Linked DNA regions of Rhodoligotrophos defluvii. The protein of the gene in region 1 binds, or shares a complex with, the protein of each later gene. Links are inferred from orthologs where the notes say so. Each region holds a gene or a part of one and is shown on either strand. Other genes may lie near its edges. The genes, in order: rpsG and tig.

Region 1 (3,571 bases):
CGGTCCCGTTGGCGTGCGCAACCGCCTGGTTGATGTCGTCGACGGCGAGGCAGGCGATCCAGAAGTTTGGCGTGCCGTCAAATACGGGGGACGTCATCTGGAAGATGCCGCAGACCGGCGCACCATCCTTCATCGCGATCCAGTAGGTGCTGTTGTCAGGTAGTTGTAGGGGGCGATAGGTCCAGCCCATGATATCAGCATAGAATGCCTTGGCCGCCTCGGCATTCCACGTCAGCAATTCATTCCACCAAACCTTTCCGTGAACTTGCATGTGACCCTCATGAAATAACTTCGACAGAATGGACGGTCTCACTATATCCTTCTCATTGTAGGTGCAGATCATTGCAACATTATTGACGTGCGGTCCCAAGTGCTTGGACGAAATTTCTGAGGCCCTGCTTGGTTTTTCCGCGATACAAGGGTTGACGCGGGGGAGAGGGATAAGTATGTTCCGCGCACTTTCGACGGCAGGCCGTAGGCAGGTGTCGTTGCCTAAACGCTGTCTAAAGTAAGCGGCGACATAGTCGGGACACGACCTCGGGGCTTTAAGTCTCGCGGTCCTCTGGTCATCAGGGCGCTGGCGAGCGGCGGAAGCCGATCGCATAAGCGCTCGAATGCGTGTTTCGGCAGCATCGGTCGATGCGCCGTTGGATCTTGAACAGTTGGACGAACGAAGAGCGCGAATGCCAACGATCAACCAGCTTATCCGCAAGCCCCGGGCCCCCCTCGGCAAGCGAAACAAAGTTCCGGCCATGGAGGCCTGCCCGCAGAAGCGGGGCGTATGCACGCGCGTGTATACGACAACGCCGAAGAAGCCGAACTCGGCGCTGCGCAAGGTGGCCAAGGTGCGCCTCACCAACCAGCACGAGGTGGTGACCTACATCCCGGGCGAGGGGCACAATCTGCAGGAGCACTCGGTGGTTCTGATCCGGGGCGGCCGCGTGAAGGACCTGCCGGGCGTGCGTTATCATATCATCCGTGGCGTGCTCGACACCCAGGGTGTCAATGCCCGCCGCCAGCGCCGATCGAAATACGGCGCCAAGCGGCCGAAGTGATCTGGGCAGGAGGGCTTAAGCAATGTCGCGTCGCCGCCGTGCAGACAAGCGGGAGATCAACCCGGATCCGAAATTCGGGGATCTCATCGTGTCCAAGTTCATGAACAACCTGATGCGGGACGGCAAGAAGTCCGTCGCCGAAGGCATCGTCTATGGCGCGTTCGACAAGATCGAGCAGCGCGCCAAGACCGATCCGGTCGCGGTATTCCATCAGGCCCTGGGCAATGTGAGCCCGGCCATCGAGGTGCGTTCCCGCCGTGTGGGTGGCGCCACCTATCAGGTGCCGGTCGAGGTGCGCCACGAGCGCCGGCAGGCCCTGGCCATCCGCTGGATCATTTCTGCAGCACGCGCTCGCAACGAGAACACCATGGTGGACCGGCTTTCGGCCGAGCTTCTCGATGCGGCGAACAATCGCGGCTCCGCGGTGAAGAAGCGCGAGGACACCCACCGGATGGCGGAAGCCAACCGGGCTTTCTCGCATTACCGCTGGTAACGGCCCGAGGGAGACTAGGCAATGCCCCGCACGCATCCGATCGAGGATTATCGCAATTTCGGCATCATGGCGCATATCGATGCCGGCAAGACCACGACCACCGAGCGCATCCTGTTCTACACGGGCAAGAGCCACAAGATCGGTGAGGTTCATGAGGGCGCTGCCACCATGGACTGGATGGAGCAGGAGCAGGAGCGCGGCATCACCATCACGTCGGCCGCAACCACCTGCTTCTGGAAGGGCAAGCGCCTGAACATCATCGACACGCCGGGCCACGTGGATTTCACCATCGAGGTGGAGCGCTCGTTGCGCGTGCTCGACGGCGCCATCGCGCTCTTGGACGCCAATGCCGGCGTCGAGCCGCAGACCGAGACGGTCTGGCGCCAGGCGGAGAAGTATCATGTGCCGCGCATGATCTTCGTCAACAAGATGGATAAGACCGGTGCCGATTTCTACAAATCGGTGGAGATGATCAAGAGCCGGCTGGGGGCGACGCCGCTCGTGATCCAGCTGCCGATCGGCTCGGAGAATACGTTCAAGGGCTGCGTCGACCTGATCAAGATGCAGGCGATCATCTGGCGTGACGAGACCTTGGGCGCCGAATTCGATTATGTGGAGATCCCGGCCGATCTCAAGGACAAGGCGCGGGAATACCGGGAAAAGCTCATCGAGCAGGCGGTCGAGATCGACGAAGCCGCCATGGAGGCTTATCTCGAAGGCAACGAGCCCGACGAGGAGAAGCTCAAGGCGCTGATCCGCAAGGGCACCTGCGACGTGACCTTCTATCCCGTGCTGTGCGGTTCCGCCTTCAAGAACAAGGGTGTGCAGCCGCTGCTCGATGCGGTGGTGGACTACCTTCCGAGCCCGATCGAGATTCCCCCGGTCAAGGGCGTGGACGTGAAGACCGGTGCCGAGGCGACGCGGGTAGCGCGCGACAACGAGCCGACCTCGCTGCTCGCCTTCAAGATCATGAACGATCCCTTCGTAGGCTCGCTCACCTTCTGCCGCATCTATTCGGGCAAGCTCGACTCCGGTACCCAGCTGCTCAACACGGTGAAGGAAAAGCGCGAGCGTGTCGGCCGCATGCTGCAGATGCATGCGAACCACCGCGAGGAGATCAAGGAAGCCTATGCGGGCGACATCGTGGCGCTGGCTGGTCTCAAGGAGACGACCACGGGCGATACCCTGTGCGATCCGAACTACCCGGTCATTCTCGAGCGCATGGAGTTCCCGGAGCCGGTGATCGAGATCGCCATCGAGCCGAACAGCAAGAGCGATCAGGAGAAGATGGGCCTCGCGCTCAACCGGCTGGCCCAGGAGGATCCCTCGTTCCGGGTCAAGACCGACGAGGAGTCGGGCCAGACCATCATCGCCGGCATGGGCGAATTGCATCTCGACATCATCGTCGACCGCATGCGCCGCGAGTTCAAGGTCGAGGCCAAGGTGGGCGCGCCGCAGGTGGCCTATCGCGAGACCATCTCCCGTCAGGCGGAGATCGATTACACCCACAAGAAGCAGACCGGCGGCTCTGGCCAGTTCGCCCGGGTGAAGCTGGTGATCGAGCCGGCCGAGCAGGGCGCGGGCTTCAGCTTCGAGTCGAAGATCGTCGGCGGTGCGGTGCCGAAGGAATATGTCCCCGGCGTGGAGAAGGGGATTCGCAGCGTCGTCGAGACCGGCGTGCTCGCCGGGTTTCCCATGCTCGACCTCAAGGCCAGCCTGGTGGACGGTGCCTATCACGACGTCGACTCGAGCGTGATGGCCTTCGAAATCGCGGCTCGCGCGGCGTTCCGCGAGGTGGCGCAGAAGGCGGGCTTGAAGCTGCTCGAGCCGATCATGCGGGTCGAGGTGGTGACGCCGGACGAGTATATGGGCGATGTGATCGGCGATCTGAATGCCCGGCGCGGGCAGATCCAGGGCACCGACAGCCGCGGCGTGGTCCAGGTGATCACGGCCATGGTGCCGCTCGCCAACATGTTCGGTTACGTGAACAACCTGCGGTCCATGTCCCAGGGACGGGCCCAGT
Region 2 (9,826 bases), on another replicon or contig:
GCTGGAGCAGGGAGGCTTCGACAGCGCTGACTTGATCATAGACGGCCTGTTCGGCGCCGGATTGTCGCGGGCTCTCGACGGGGCTGCCGCCTCTGCGGTCGTGCGCGCGAATGCCAGCGGGCGGCCCATTCTGGCCATAGACATGCCATCCGGCATCGATGGAGAGACAGGGCAGGTGAGGGGTGTCGCGGTCAGGGCGGCGGCAACCGTCACCTTCTTCCGTAAGAAGCCTGGACATGTGCTGATGCCGGGGCGGGCCTGTTGCGGCGACGTCCACCTCGCCGATATTGGCATCCCCGACATGGTGCTGAATGAAATAGCGCCAAACCAGTTCGAGAATGGCCCGGCCGTGTGGGCGGATGCCATCCCGCGGCCGGATCCGGATGGGCACAAATACGCTCGCGGCCATGCGGTCGTGGTCTCGGGCGACAAGTGGCACACCGGCGCGGCACGGCTGGGGGCGCGTGCCGCGCTCCGTGTCGGTGCGGGCCTGGTCAGCGTGGCGGGCGAGGCGGCCGCGCTGGACGTGCTCGCCGCTCACTTGACGGCGATCATGCTGCTGGAAGCGGGCGATGCGGAAGCGCTGGTTGCGGCGCTTGGCGACAAGCGCCGCAACGCGGTGCTGATCGGGCCTGCAGCAGGCATCGACAACAGCACCAGAGACAAGGTGCTGGCCTGCTTGGCAAGCGGCGCCATGGTCGTGCTGGATGCCGATGCGCTCACCGTCTTCGCCCAAGAGCCGGAGACGCTGTTCGCGGCCATCAAAGCGCGTGCTGATCGAGGGGTGATCCTGACCCCCCATGAGGGCGAGTTTCGGCGCGTGTTCGGAGACCTGTGGGACACCACGCGAGCGAAGACCGAGCGCGCGATCGCCGCGGCCCGCCGCTCCGGCGCCATCATACTGCTGAAGGGGCCCGACACGGTCATCGCGGCGCCTGACGGGCGCTGCGCCGTCAACACCAACGCGCCCCCGACGCTCGCCACGGCCGGCAGCGGGGATGTTCTCGCTGGGCTCATCCTGGGACTGTGCGCCCAGCATGTGCCGGCCTGGCCGGCAGCAGCCATGGCGGCATGGCTGCATGGCGAAGCGGCAGCGGCCTTCGGGCCAGGGCTGATCGCCGAGGACCTGCCCGAGCTCGTGCCAGTCGCCCTGGCAAAGCTCATGGCGGGCTAAGATAGAGCGCTCTCCAAATCTGGCGCAGGTCTTGCTCAATTGCGGTTGAAAAATGACTGAGCTGTGCCCGCCTGTTTCAAAACGGAGCGAACAAGGCGGAAAGGGAGATGTCTCGATGGTCAAGGTTGCGGCGGCAGCGGGTGCCGGCCTGCTTGCGCTTGTGGTTTTCAGCGACGGGGAGCCGTCGATGTCCGCCATGGTCACGGCCCTGGCTTTCACCGGCTATGTCGCAAGCCTGGCCTGGATGATCAGACGCTAGACCCGGCACGATGCGTCCCGGGAGGCCAGGCTCGGCTTCCTTCGCGGCCCCTGGATTGCCGCGTCAAGCGCGGCAATGACGCGACTATAGACGTGACCTTCGGTTCGAGATCACGGTCAATGCCGGCTCGGCGCGCTTGTTCTGCACCGTCATGAATTAAGCGCGTTTGCGCTCTGGCGCGGCGAAAAGTCATTGTGCTATAGAGGCGCCCGACTATGCAGCCGGACCAGACGCCTTGCGCGCCTGCGGGCGTGGTGGAATTGGCAGACACGCGAGGTTTAGGTCCTCGTGGGCTCAAGCCCGTGGGGGTTCAAGTCCCTCCGCCCGCACCATTGGCGAGGTTTTCAGGCGGGCTGCATCTGGATCCGCTGATTGGTTGGCCGGGCCGCTCCCCGCGGTGCCGTGCCCAAGCTAACGAGGAATTGCGACGTGCAGGTGACCGAGACCCTGAATGAGGGCCTGAAGCGCGAGCTAAAGGTGGTGGTGGGCGCCCAGGAGCTGGAAAGCCAGCTTGAACAGCGGCTCCACGAGATCAAGGATCAGGTTCGGGTGCGCGGCTTCCGTCCCGGCAAGGTGCCGGTCAACCATCTGCGCCGCCTTTACGGCCGCTCCTTGATGGCGGAGGTGGTGCAGAAAACCGTAGACGACTCGAGCCAGAAGGCCATTGCCGAACGCAATGAGAAGCCGGCCTACCAGCCGCAGATCGCCCTGCCCGAGGACAAGGAGGGCATTGAGCAGATCATCGAGGGCAAGGCGGATCTCGCCTACACCATGAGCTTCGAGATCGTGCCCTCCTTCGAGGTGGGTGATTTCAGCGGCATTGAGCTCGAAAAGGAAGTCGCACCCGTCGACGAAGCCGATATCGACGACGCGCTGGCCAATATCGCTCGGAACTACCGCGAGTTCGAGCCGCGTGGCGAGGGTGAGACTGCCAAGATCGGCGACCAAGTGACCCTAGACTTCGTCGGCAAGATCGACGGGGAGCCCTTCGAGGGCGGCAGCGGCACCGATGCCAAGCTCGAGCTGGGCTCCAACAGCTTCATTCCCGGTTTCGAGGACCAGCTGATCGGCCTCAAGGCTGGCGAGAGCACCGTGGTGCACGTGACTTTCCCCGAGGATTACGGGGTCGAACGGCTCGCCGGCAAGCCGGCCACCTTCGATGTGACCATGAAGGAGGTCGCAGCGCCCAAGGAACTGGCGATCGATGACGAGTTCGCGAAGAAGCTGGGGCTGGAGGACCTGGCAACGCTGCGCCAGCGCATCCGCGACCAGATCGCTTCCGAATACGAGCAGGTGTCGCGGTCGAAGCTCAAGCGGCAGCTGCTCGACCGCCTTGACGAACGCTATGAATTCGCGTTGCCGGAACGGCTGGTGGAGGACGAATTCCAGCAGATCTGGCGGTCGCTGACCGCTGAAATGGAGCGGGAAGGGCGCAGCTTCGAGGACGAGAACACGACGGAGGAGCAGGCCCGCGCTGAGTACCGCCGCATCGCCGAGCGCCGGGTGCGGCTTGGGCTTCTGCTCGGCCGGGTGGGCGAGCAGGCCAATGTCTCCATCACGGACCAGGAGCTGCAGCAGGCGATGATCAACCGCGCCCGCCAGTTCCCGGGCCAGGAGCGGCAGGTGTTTGAGTTCTACCGCAGCAACCCGCAGGCGATGCTGGAACTGCGCGGCCCCATCTTCGAGGAGAAGGTGGTCGATCACATCATCGCGCAGAGCAAGGTTTCGGAGAAGCCGGTCACCCGCGAGGCGCTCTACGCCGATCCGGACGAGGGGCATGATCAAGCCCACGCTCATGATCACGAGCACTCTCATGATCATGACCATGACCATGCTCACGACCACGACCATAGCCACGACCACGCCGAGGCGGCCGCTGACAACGAGAAGAAGGGCAGCGCCAAGAAGAAGCCTGCGGCCAAGAAGACCGCCACCAAGAAGAAGGCCGAAAGCAAGTCCGAGGAGGAGTAGGCTCGGACCTTTTCGATCGGTGGGGAAGCCTGTCCTCGCAAGGCATTTGAGACGCTTCCCCGCTGAACCCTGGACCGCCGCGTCACGCTGGCAACGATCCGGGGCTGGTTTTGCCTGCCTGCGTCCATGAAGGCCTTGCACCGGTCGCGCGAAGCACTTAATCACCTGGGGCCTAGGCCGAACCGGCCGCGTCTGGCATAGCGCTTGCGAGGCGGTGGCGGCTGAACCATATATGTCGGTGTCATCGCACGCCGATCGGCTGGCGGCTCAGCGGCTGGTTGACCCCGGGCGGTGCATTTCCCGAACAATTGCGAGGCTTGCGGTCCCTATGCGCGATCCGTACGACATCTACATGAACACGCTCGTCCCCATGGTGGTCGAGCAAACCAATCGCGGCGAGCGCGCATACGACATCTATTCGCGCCTGCTGAAGGAGCGGATCGTTTTCGTGACCGGCGGCGTGGAAGACCACATGGCCACCCTGGTCACGGCCCAGCTCCTCTTTCTCGAATCCGAGAACCCGAAGAAGGAGATCTCGATGTACATCAACTCGCCAGGCGGGGTGGTGACGTCGGGCCTCGCCATCTACGACACGATGCAGTTCATCCGCCCGGCAGTGTCGACCACGTGCATCGGCCAAGCGGCGTCCATGGGCTCGCTGCTGCTCTGCGCCGGCGAGAAGGACATGCGCTTTGCCCTGCGACACGCCCGAATCATGGTGCATCAGCCGTCGGGCGGCTTCCAGGGCCAGGCGGCCGACATCGAGCGCCACGCCAAGGAGATCCTCGAGGTGCGCGAGCGGCTGAACCGGATCTATGCCAGGCACACCGGACAGCCGATCGAAGCTATCGAGAAGGCGCTCGATCGGGATCACTTCATGACGGCGGAAGCCGCTAAGGAGTTCGGAATTATCGACAAAGTGATCGACAAGCGTCCGGATGTCGCAACCGACAAATGACCTCCGCCCTTATCTTGGTTAAGGGTTCCTTTCTGCCGCGAGGTGGTCGGGTTGCCCTTGCAACGACGCCGCAGAAGCGGCGGATGCTGTGTGATGGTTTAATCTGTTGTTGATCCCACGACCCATACCATGCTGAGATGATTAGGAACCTGGCTGCCGAGGGCGCGGTAGCGTCAGTTCCCGGGCAGTCCGGGTGCCGTCTCACCGGTCTTGGGGGTTCGGCAGCGCAAAGAAGTTCGTCCGGCTCACGCCTAGGTCCCTGGATCCGAGCGGAAGCCTGCGAACTTTGATCAGGGATAGCATATGAGCGATCGTAACCGGAGCGACTCGAAGAACACTCTCTACTGCTCTTTCTGCGGAAAGAGTCAGCATGAGGTGCGCAAGCTCATTGCCGGGCCCACTGTGTTCATCTGTGATGAGTGCGTCGAGCTCTGCATGGACATCATCCGCGAGGAGAACAAGAGCTCGCTGGTGAAATCGCGCGATGGTGTACCGACCCCGCAGGAAATCTGCAACGTCCTGGATGATTATGTGATCGGCCAGGTGCACGCCAAACGCGTGCTTTCGGTCGCGGTCCATAATCACTACAAGCGCCTCAATCACGCGTCCAAGAACAACGACGTCGAGCTTGCCAAGTCCAACATCCTGCTGGTGGGTCCCACCGGCTGCGGCAAGACCCTGCTGGCCCAGACCCTGGCCCGCATCCTCGACGTGCCGTTCACCATGGCTGACGCGACCACGCTGACCGAAGCGGGCTATGTGGGCGAGGATGTGGAAAACATCATCCTCAAGCTGCTCCAGGCGGCCGACTACAATGTGGAGCGGGCCCAGCGGGGCATCGTCTATATCGACGAGGTCGACAAGATCAGCCGCAAGTCCGACAACCCGTCCATAACCCGGGACGTGTCGGGGGAGGGCGTGCAGCAGGCGCTGCTCAAGATCATGGAAGGCACGATCGCTTCGGTGCCGCCCCAGGGTGGCCGCAAGCACCCGCAGCAGGAGTTCCTGCAGGTCGACACCACGAACATCCTGTTCATCTGCGGTGGCGCCTTCGCCGGGCTGGAGAAGATCATCTCGGCGCGTGGCCGGGGCACCTCGATCGGCTTCGGTGCCGAGGTGAGGTCGCCCGAGGACCGTCGGACGGGCGAGATCCTGCGGGACGTGGAGCCGGAGGATCTGCTGAAATTCGGGCTGATCCCCGAATTCATCGGCCGGCTTCCGGTGATCGCGACGCTCGAGGACCTCGACGAGGCGGCCCTGATCAAGATCCTTTCGGACCCGAAGAACGCGCTGGTCAAGCAGTACCAGCGGCTGTTCGAGATGGAGGACGTGCGGCTGACCTTCGCCGAGGAGGCGCTGAAGAGTGTCGCCCGCCGCGCCATCGAGCGGAAGACGGGCGCCCGCGGCCTGCGCTCGATCCTCGAAGCCATCCTGCTCGAAACCATGTTCGAGCTGCCGAGCCTCCGGGGCGTCGAGGAGGTGGTGATTTCGAAGGATGTGGTGGAAGGCGAGGCCAAGCCTCTGCTGATCTACAGCGACCGCGCCGAAGAGATGAACAGCTCGGCCTGACAGGCGGGTCTCCCCAAGCACTGCGGCAGCCGGTTCACCGGCTGTCGCGGCGCCCCATCAGCGTTAACCATTGCCTAATTTTTTCTCGGGCGTTGCTCGCGATCATCAGTGAGCGTCAAACCCGGCCCCCACGAAAAGCGGCCAAAAACGAGCCTCAAAGGCCGTCGCGGCCAGGGTGGTCATAAGTCTTGTCAAGACCTTGACGGGGGTACCCCTGCTCGCCACTTAATCGTTGACCACAAAGAGCTGCTCACCCCGCGAATCGTGCCTATGATGATGACGTCATGCTTCGGATCCCGTGCGGATCCAAGTGGGCGAACAGAAGACAGCGCAGCAAGTTATCTGGTGTGTTCTGTTGTCGCGGAGGCCGGTGCCAAATGCCAGTTCGGGTTCGGCACAGGTACGGCACTCTCCAGCAAGGAAGGGCCTATGTCCCATGAGTGAAAACGACATCACAACTTCCCACGGCGCGCAGGAGCGGTTTGCTGTTCTTCCGCTGCGCGACATCGTCGTGTTCCCGCACATGATCGTTCCGCTGTTCGTTGGTCGGGAGAAATCGATCCGCGCCCTGGAAGAGGTGATGCGCGAAGACAAGCGCATCCTTCTGGTTGCCCAGAAGAACGCAACCGACGACGCACCGGCCCCCGATGCCATCTACGAGATCGGCACCATCGCCTCGGTGCTGCAGCTGCTGAAGCTGCCCGACGGCACGGTGAAGGTGCTGGTGGAGGGCGCCGAGCGCGCGCGCATCATCAGCTATACCCCGCGCGAGGATTTTCTCGAGGCGGTGGCGGAGCCGATTGCCGAGCAGGAGGGAGACCCGCGGGAGACCGAGGCGCTCGCCCGTTCCGTCGTCTCGGAATTCGAAGCCTATGTGAAGCTGAACAAGAAGGTGCCGCCGGAGGTCATCTCGACCGTCAGCCAGCTGGATGATTATTCGAAGCTGGCCGATACGGTGGCCGCCCATCTCGCCGTCAAGATTTCCGAGAAGCAGCAGCTGCTCGAGGTCGCATCGGTGAGCGAGCGCCTGGAGCGGGTGTATGGCTTGATGGAGGGCGAGATCTCCGTCCTGCAGGTCGAGAAGCGCATCCGTAGCCGTGTCAAGCGGCAGATGGAGAAGACCCAGCGCGAGTACTACCTGAATGAGCAGATGAAGGCCATTCAGAAGGAACTCGGCGATGGGGACGAGCGCGATGAGCTCGGCGAGATCGAGGAGCGCATCAAGAAGACCAAGCTGTCGAAGGAAGCGCGCGAGAAGGCCGAGTCCGAGCTCAAGAAGCTGCGGCAGATGAGCCCCATGTCCGCCGAGGCGACCGTGGTGCGCAATTATCTCGACTGGCTGCTCGGCATTCCCTGGCAGAATCGGAGCCGTATCAAGAAGGATCTCGGCTATGCCCAGAAGGTGCTCGATAACGATCACTACGGCCTCGACAAGGTCAAGGACCGTATCGTCGAGTATCTGGCCGTGCAGCAGCGCACGAACAAGCTGAAGGGGCCCATTCTGTGCCTCGTCGGTCCGCCCGGCGTTGGCAAGACCTCGCTCGGCCAGTCCATCGCCAAGGCCACGGGCCGCGAATTCGTGCGCCTGTCTTTGGGCGGCGTGCGCGATGAGGCCGAGATCCGTGGGCACCGGCGCACCTATATCGGCTCGATGCCCGGCAAGGTCATCCAGTCAATGCGCAAGGCCAAGAAGTCCAACCCGCTGTTCCTCCTCGACGAGGTGGACAAGATGGGCATGGATTTCCGGGGCGATCCGTCTTCGGCACTGCTTGAGGTGCTCGATCCAGAGCAGAACAAGGCGTTCATGGATCACTACCTGGAGATCGAGTACGATCTGTCCGACGTGATGTTCGTGACGACCGCCAACACGCTCAACATTCCGGGGCCGCTGATGGACCGCATGGAGGTCATCCGCATCGCCGGCTACACGGAAGACGAGAAGCTGGAGATCGCGCGCCGGCACCTGATCCCCAAGATCTTCAAGAGCCACGGGCTTGGCGACAAGGAGCTCGACATCAGCAACGACGCGCTGACCACGGTCATTCGCCGCTACACGCGCGAGGCTGGCGTCCGCAACTTGGAGCGCGAGATCTCGACTATCGCCCGTAAGGCGGTGAAGGAGCTCCTGACCTCGAAGAAGCGGAAGATCAAGGTGACCGCCAAGACGGTCGAGGACTATCTCGGTGTGCCGAAGTACCGGTTCGGTGAGGCGGAACTCGAGGACCAGGTCGGTGTGGTGACGGGTCTTGCCTGGACCGAGGTGGGCGGCGAGCTGCTGACCATCGAGGCGGTGATGATGCCGGGCGAGGGCAAGATGACCGTCACCGGCAACCTGCGCGACGTGATGAAGGAATCGATTTCCGCGGCGAGCTCCTATGTGCGCTCGCGGGCGATCGAGTTCGGCGTCAAGCCGCCGCTGTTCGAGAAGCGTGACATCCACGTGCACGTTCCGGAGGGGGCGACACCCAAGGATGGGCCTTCGGCGGGCACCGCCATGGTGACGGCGATCGTGTCGGTGATCACCGGCATTCCGGTGCGCCGTGATGTGGCCATGACCGGCGAGATCACCCTGCGCGGTCGTGTGCTGCCGATCGGCGGTCTCAAGGAGAAGCTCCTGGCGGCGCTGCGCGGCGGCATCAAGAAGGTGCTGATCCCCGAGGACAACGCCAAGGACCTCGCCGAGATCCCCGAGAACGTGAAGAGCGGGCTCGAGATCGTGCCGGTCAGCCGGATCGAGGATGTGCTGAAGCACACCTTGGTGCGCATGCCCGAGCCGATCGAGTGGGACGAGGAGGCCGCGGCCCTCGAGGAGGCGGCGCGTGCTGCCAACGCGGGCACGGGCAAGCAGGTGGGCGTTCGCGCGCACTGAATTGGGTGACGGGAGGGCGGCCATGTCGCCGCCCCCTCCCGGCATCCGATCGTATCGTCTGATTCGAGTTTTTGGCAGAATTCTGCGGGGCCGGCGGCTTTTTCGCCGGCCCCGCTTGCTTTTTCCCCCTGTAAGTCGCTGATTTTTAAGCCTCCGGCCGGCAAAGGCGCAGAAAACCCTTGCTTTCCGCCGATTTTCGCATGACCTTCCAGCCGCCGCCGGACGTTTGAGCGTCGCCCGGCTGTTACTTCACAGCAAGAGAGGATCTATCAGTGAACAAGAACGAACTGATTGCCCAGGTGGCGAAAGACGCCAATCTGTCGAAGAATGATGCGAGCGAAGCCGTCGAGGCGACCCTGAAGGCCATCATCTCGGCGCTCGGCAAGGGCGATGAAGTCCGGCTTGTCGGCTTCGGCACATTCTCCGTGGCCAGCCGCGCTGCCGCGGAAGGGCGCAACCCGCGCACCGGCGAGACGATCAAGATCCCAGCCTCCAAGGCGCCGAAGTTCAAGGCCGGCAAGGCATTCAAGGACGCCGTGAACTGAGCGGGACGCTCGCGCGGTTTGCGCGAGCACTCGTCGGTCGAGACCGTCGGCCGGGATTCGGCGGCCGGGCGGGAGGGGCAGAGCCCGTCGCAGGAGGGGTGGCCTGCGAGGTTGCGTTTACTCACTCCAATGCGTAGATGTTGCCGGTCGCCATACGGCGACCGGATACGGCCGTCCGGGCGGTTAGCTCAGTTGGTAGAGCGCCTCGTTTACACCGAGGATGTCGGGAGTTCGAGTCTCTCACCGCCCACCAACTCCTCGGCACGGGCTCCCGCCTCGTTACAGGACGCGCGCATGACCGCCTGCCGCGTCGCCTCGTCTGCGGGATAGAACAGCTCCAGCGCGATTTCCGACAGGGTCACGTCAACGGCCGTGCCGAATACGCTCACCGTACTGAAAAAGGCGAGGTCGCCCAGCGAGGTGGCGATGCGCAATGGGATGGCGATTTGTGGCGCTTGCCCGGCCGACGGTGGTCGGGACA

What was found.
Region 2: the proteins of rpsG (region 1) and tig are in contact, whole or in part, in a crystal structure (PDB 3GTY), measured with the Thermotoga maritima proteins. The link is inferred for Rhodoligotrophos defluvii from one-to-one orthologs. Residues at the interface, in WP_004081843.1 of Thermotoga maritima: Lys34, Lys52, Lys55, Glu59, Arg62, Gln63, Glu66, Asn67, Lys69, Val71, Arg95, Ala109, Lys110, Lys111, Gly112, Arg113, Pro114, Glu117, Glu121, Ile124, Ala125, Tyr127, Asn128, Asn129, Thr130, Gly131, Lys135, Asp139, Arg142, Met143; in WP_004081061.1 of Thermotoga maritima: Glu122, Val124, Val129, Leu130, Tyr133, Glu188, Gly259, Ile262, Tyr263, Glu266, Ser270, Glu273, Gln274, Glu277, Arg308, Gln311, Ile312, Ser315, Tyr316, Glu325, Arg329, Arg336, Leu363, Phe366, Trp367, Arg373, Leu377, Arg381, Leu384, Glu387.

Annotation. Positions count from the first base shown.
Region 1 is NZ_SZZM01000013.1:13,124-16,694, forward strand. What follows is about bases 1-2,812. They hold rpsG (30S ribosomal protein S7), read left to right. Parts: upstream 1-1,077; coding sequence 1,078-1,548; downstream 1,549-2,812. Other genes in these bases: E4P09_RS25595 (VOC family protein), read right to left, coding at 1-238; rpsL (30S ribosomal protein S12), read left to right, coding at 684-1,055; fusA (elongation factor G), read left to right, coding at 1,570-2,812. Outside these bases: more of fusA, read left to right, coding at 2,813-3,571.
Region 2 is NZ_SZZM01000003.1:236,963-246,788, reverse strand. The notes cover bases 1,216-4,133. They hold tig (trigger factor), read left to right. Parts: upstream 1,216-1,862; coding sequence 1,863-3,404; downstream 3,405-4,133. Other genes in these bases: E4P09_RS15440 (ATP-dependent Clp protease proteolytic subunit), read left to right, coding at 3,733-4,133; E4P09_RS26040 (hypothetical protein), read left to right, coding at 1,290-1,433. In the rest of the region: E4P09_RS15455 (NAD(P)H-hydrate dehydratase), read left to right, coding at 1-1,174; more of E4P09_RS15440, read left to right, coding at 4,134-4,362; ATP-dependent Clp protease ATP-binding subunit ClpX, read left to right, coding at 4,666-5,931; lon (endopeptidase La), read left to right, coding at 6,368-8,800; E4P09_RS15415 (MmyB family transcriptional regulator), read right to left, coding at 9,555-9,826. UniProt on the Bacillus subtilis protein: Involved in protein export. Acts as a chaperone by maintaining the newly synthesized protein in an open conformation. Functions as a peptidyl-prolyl cis-trans isomerase.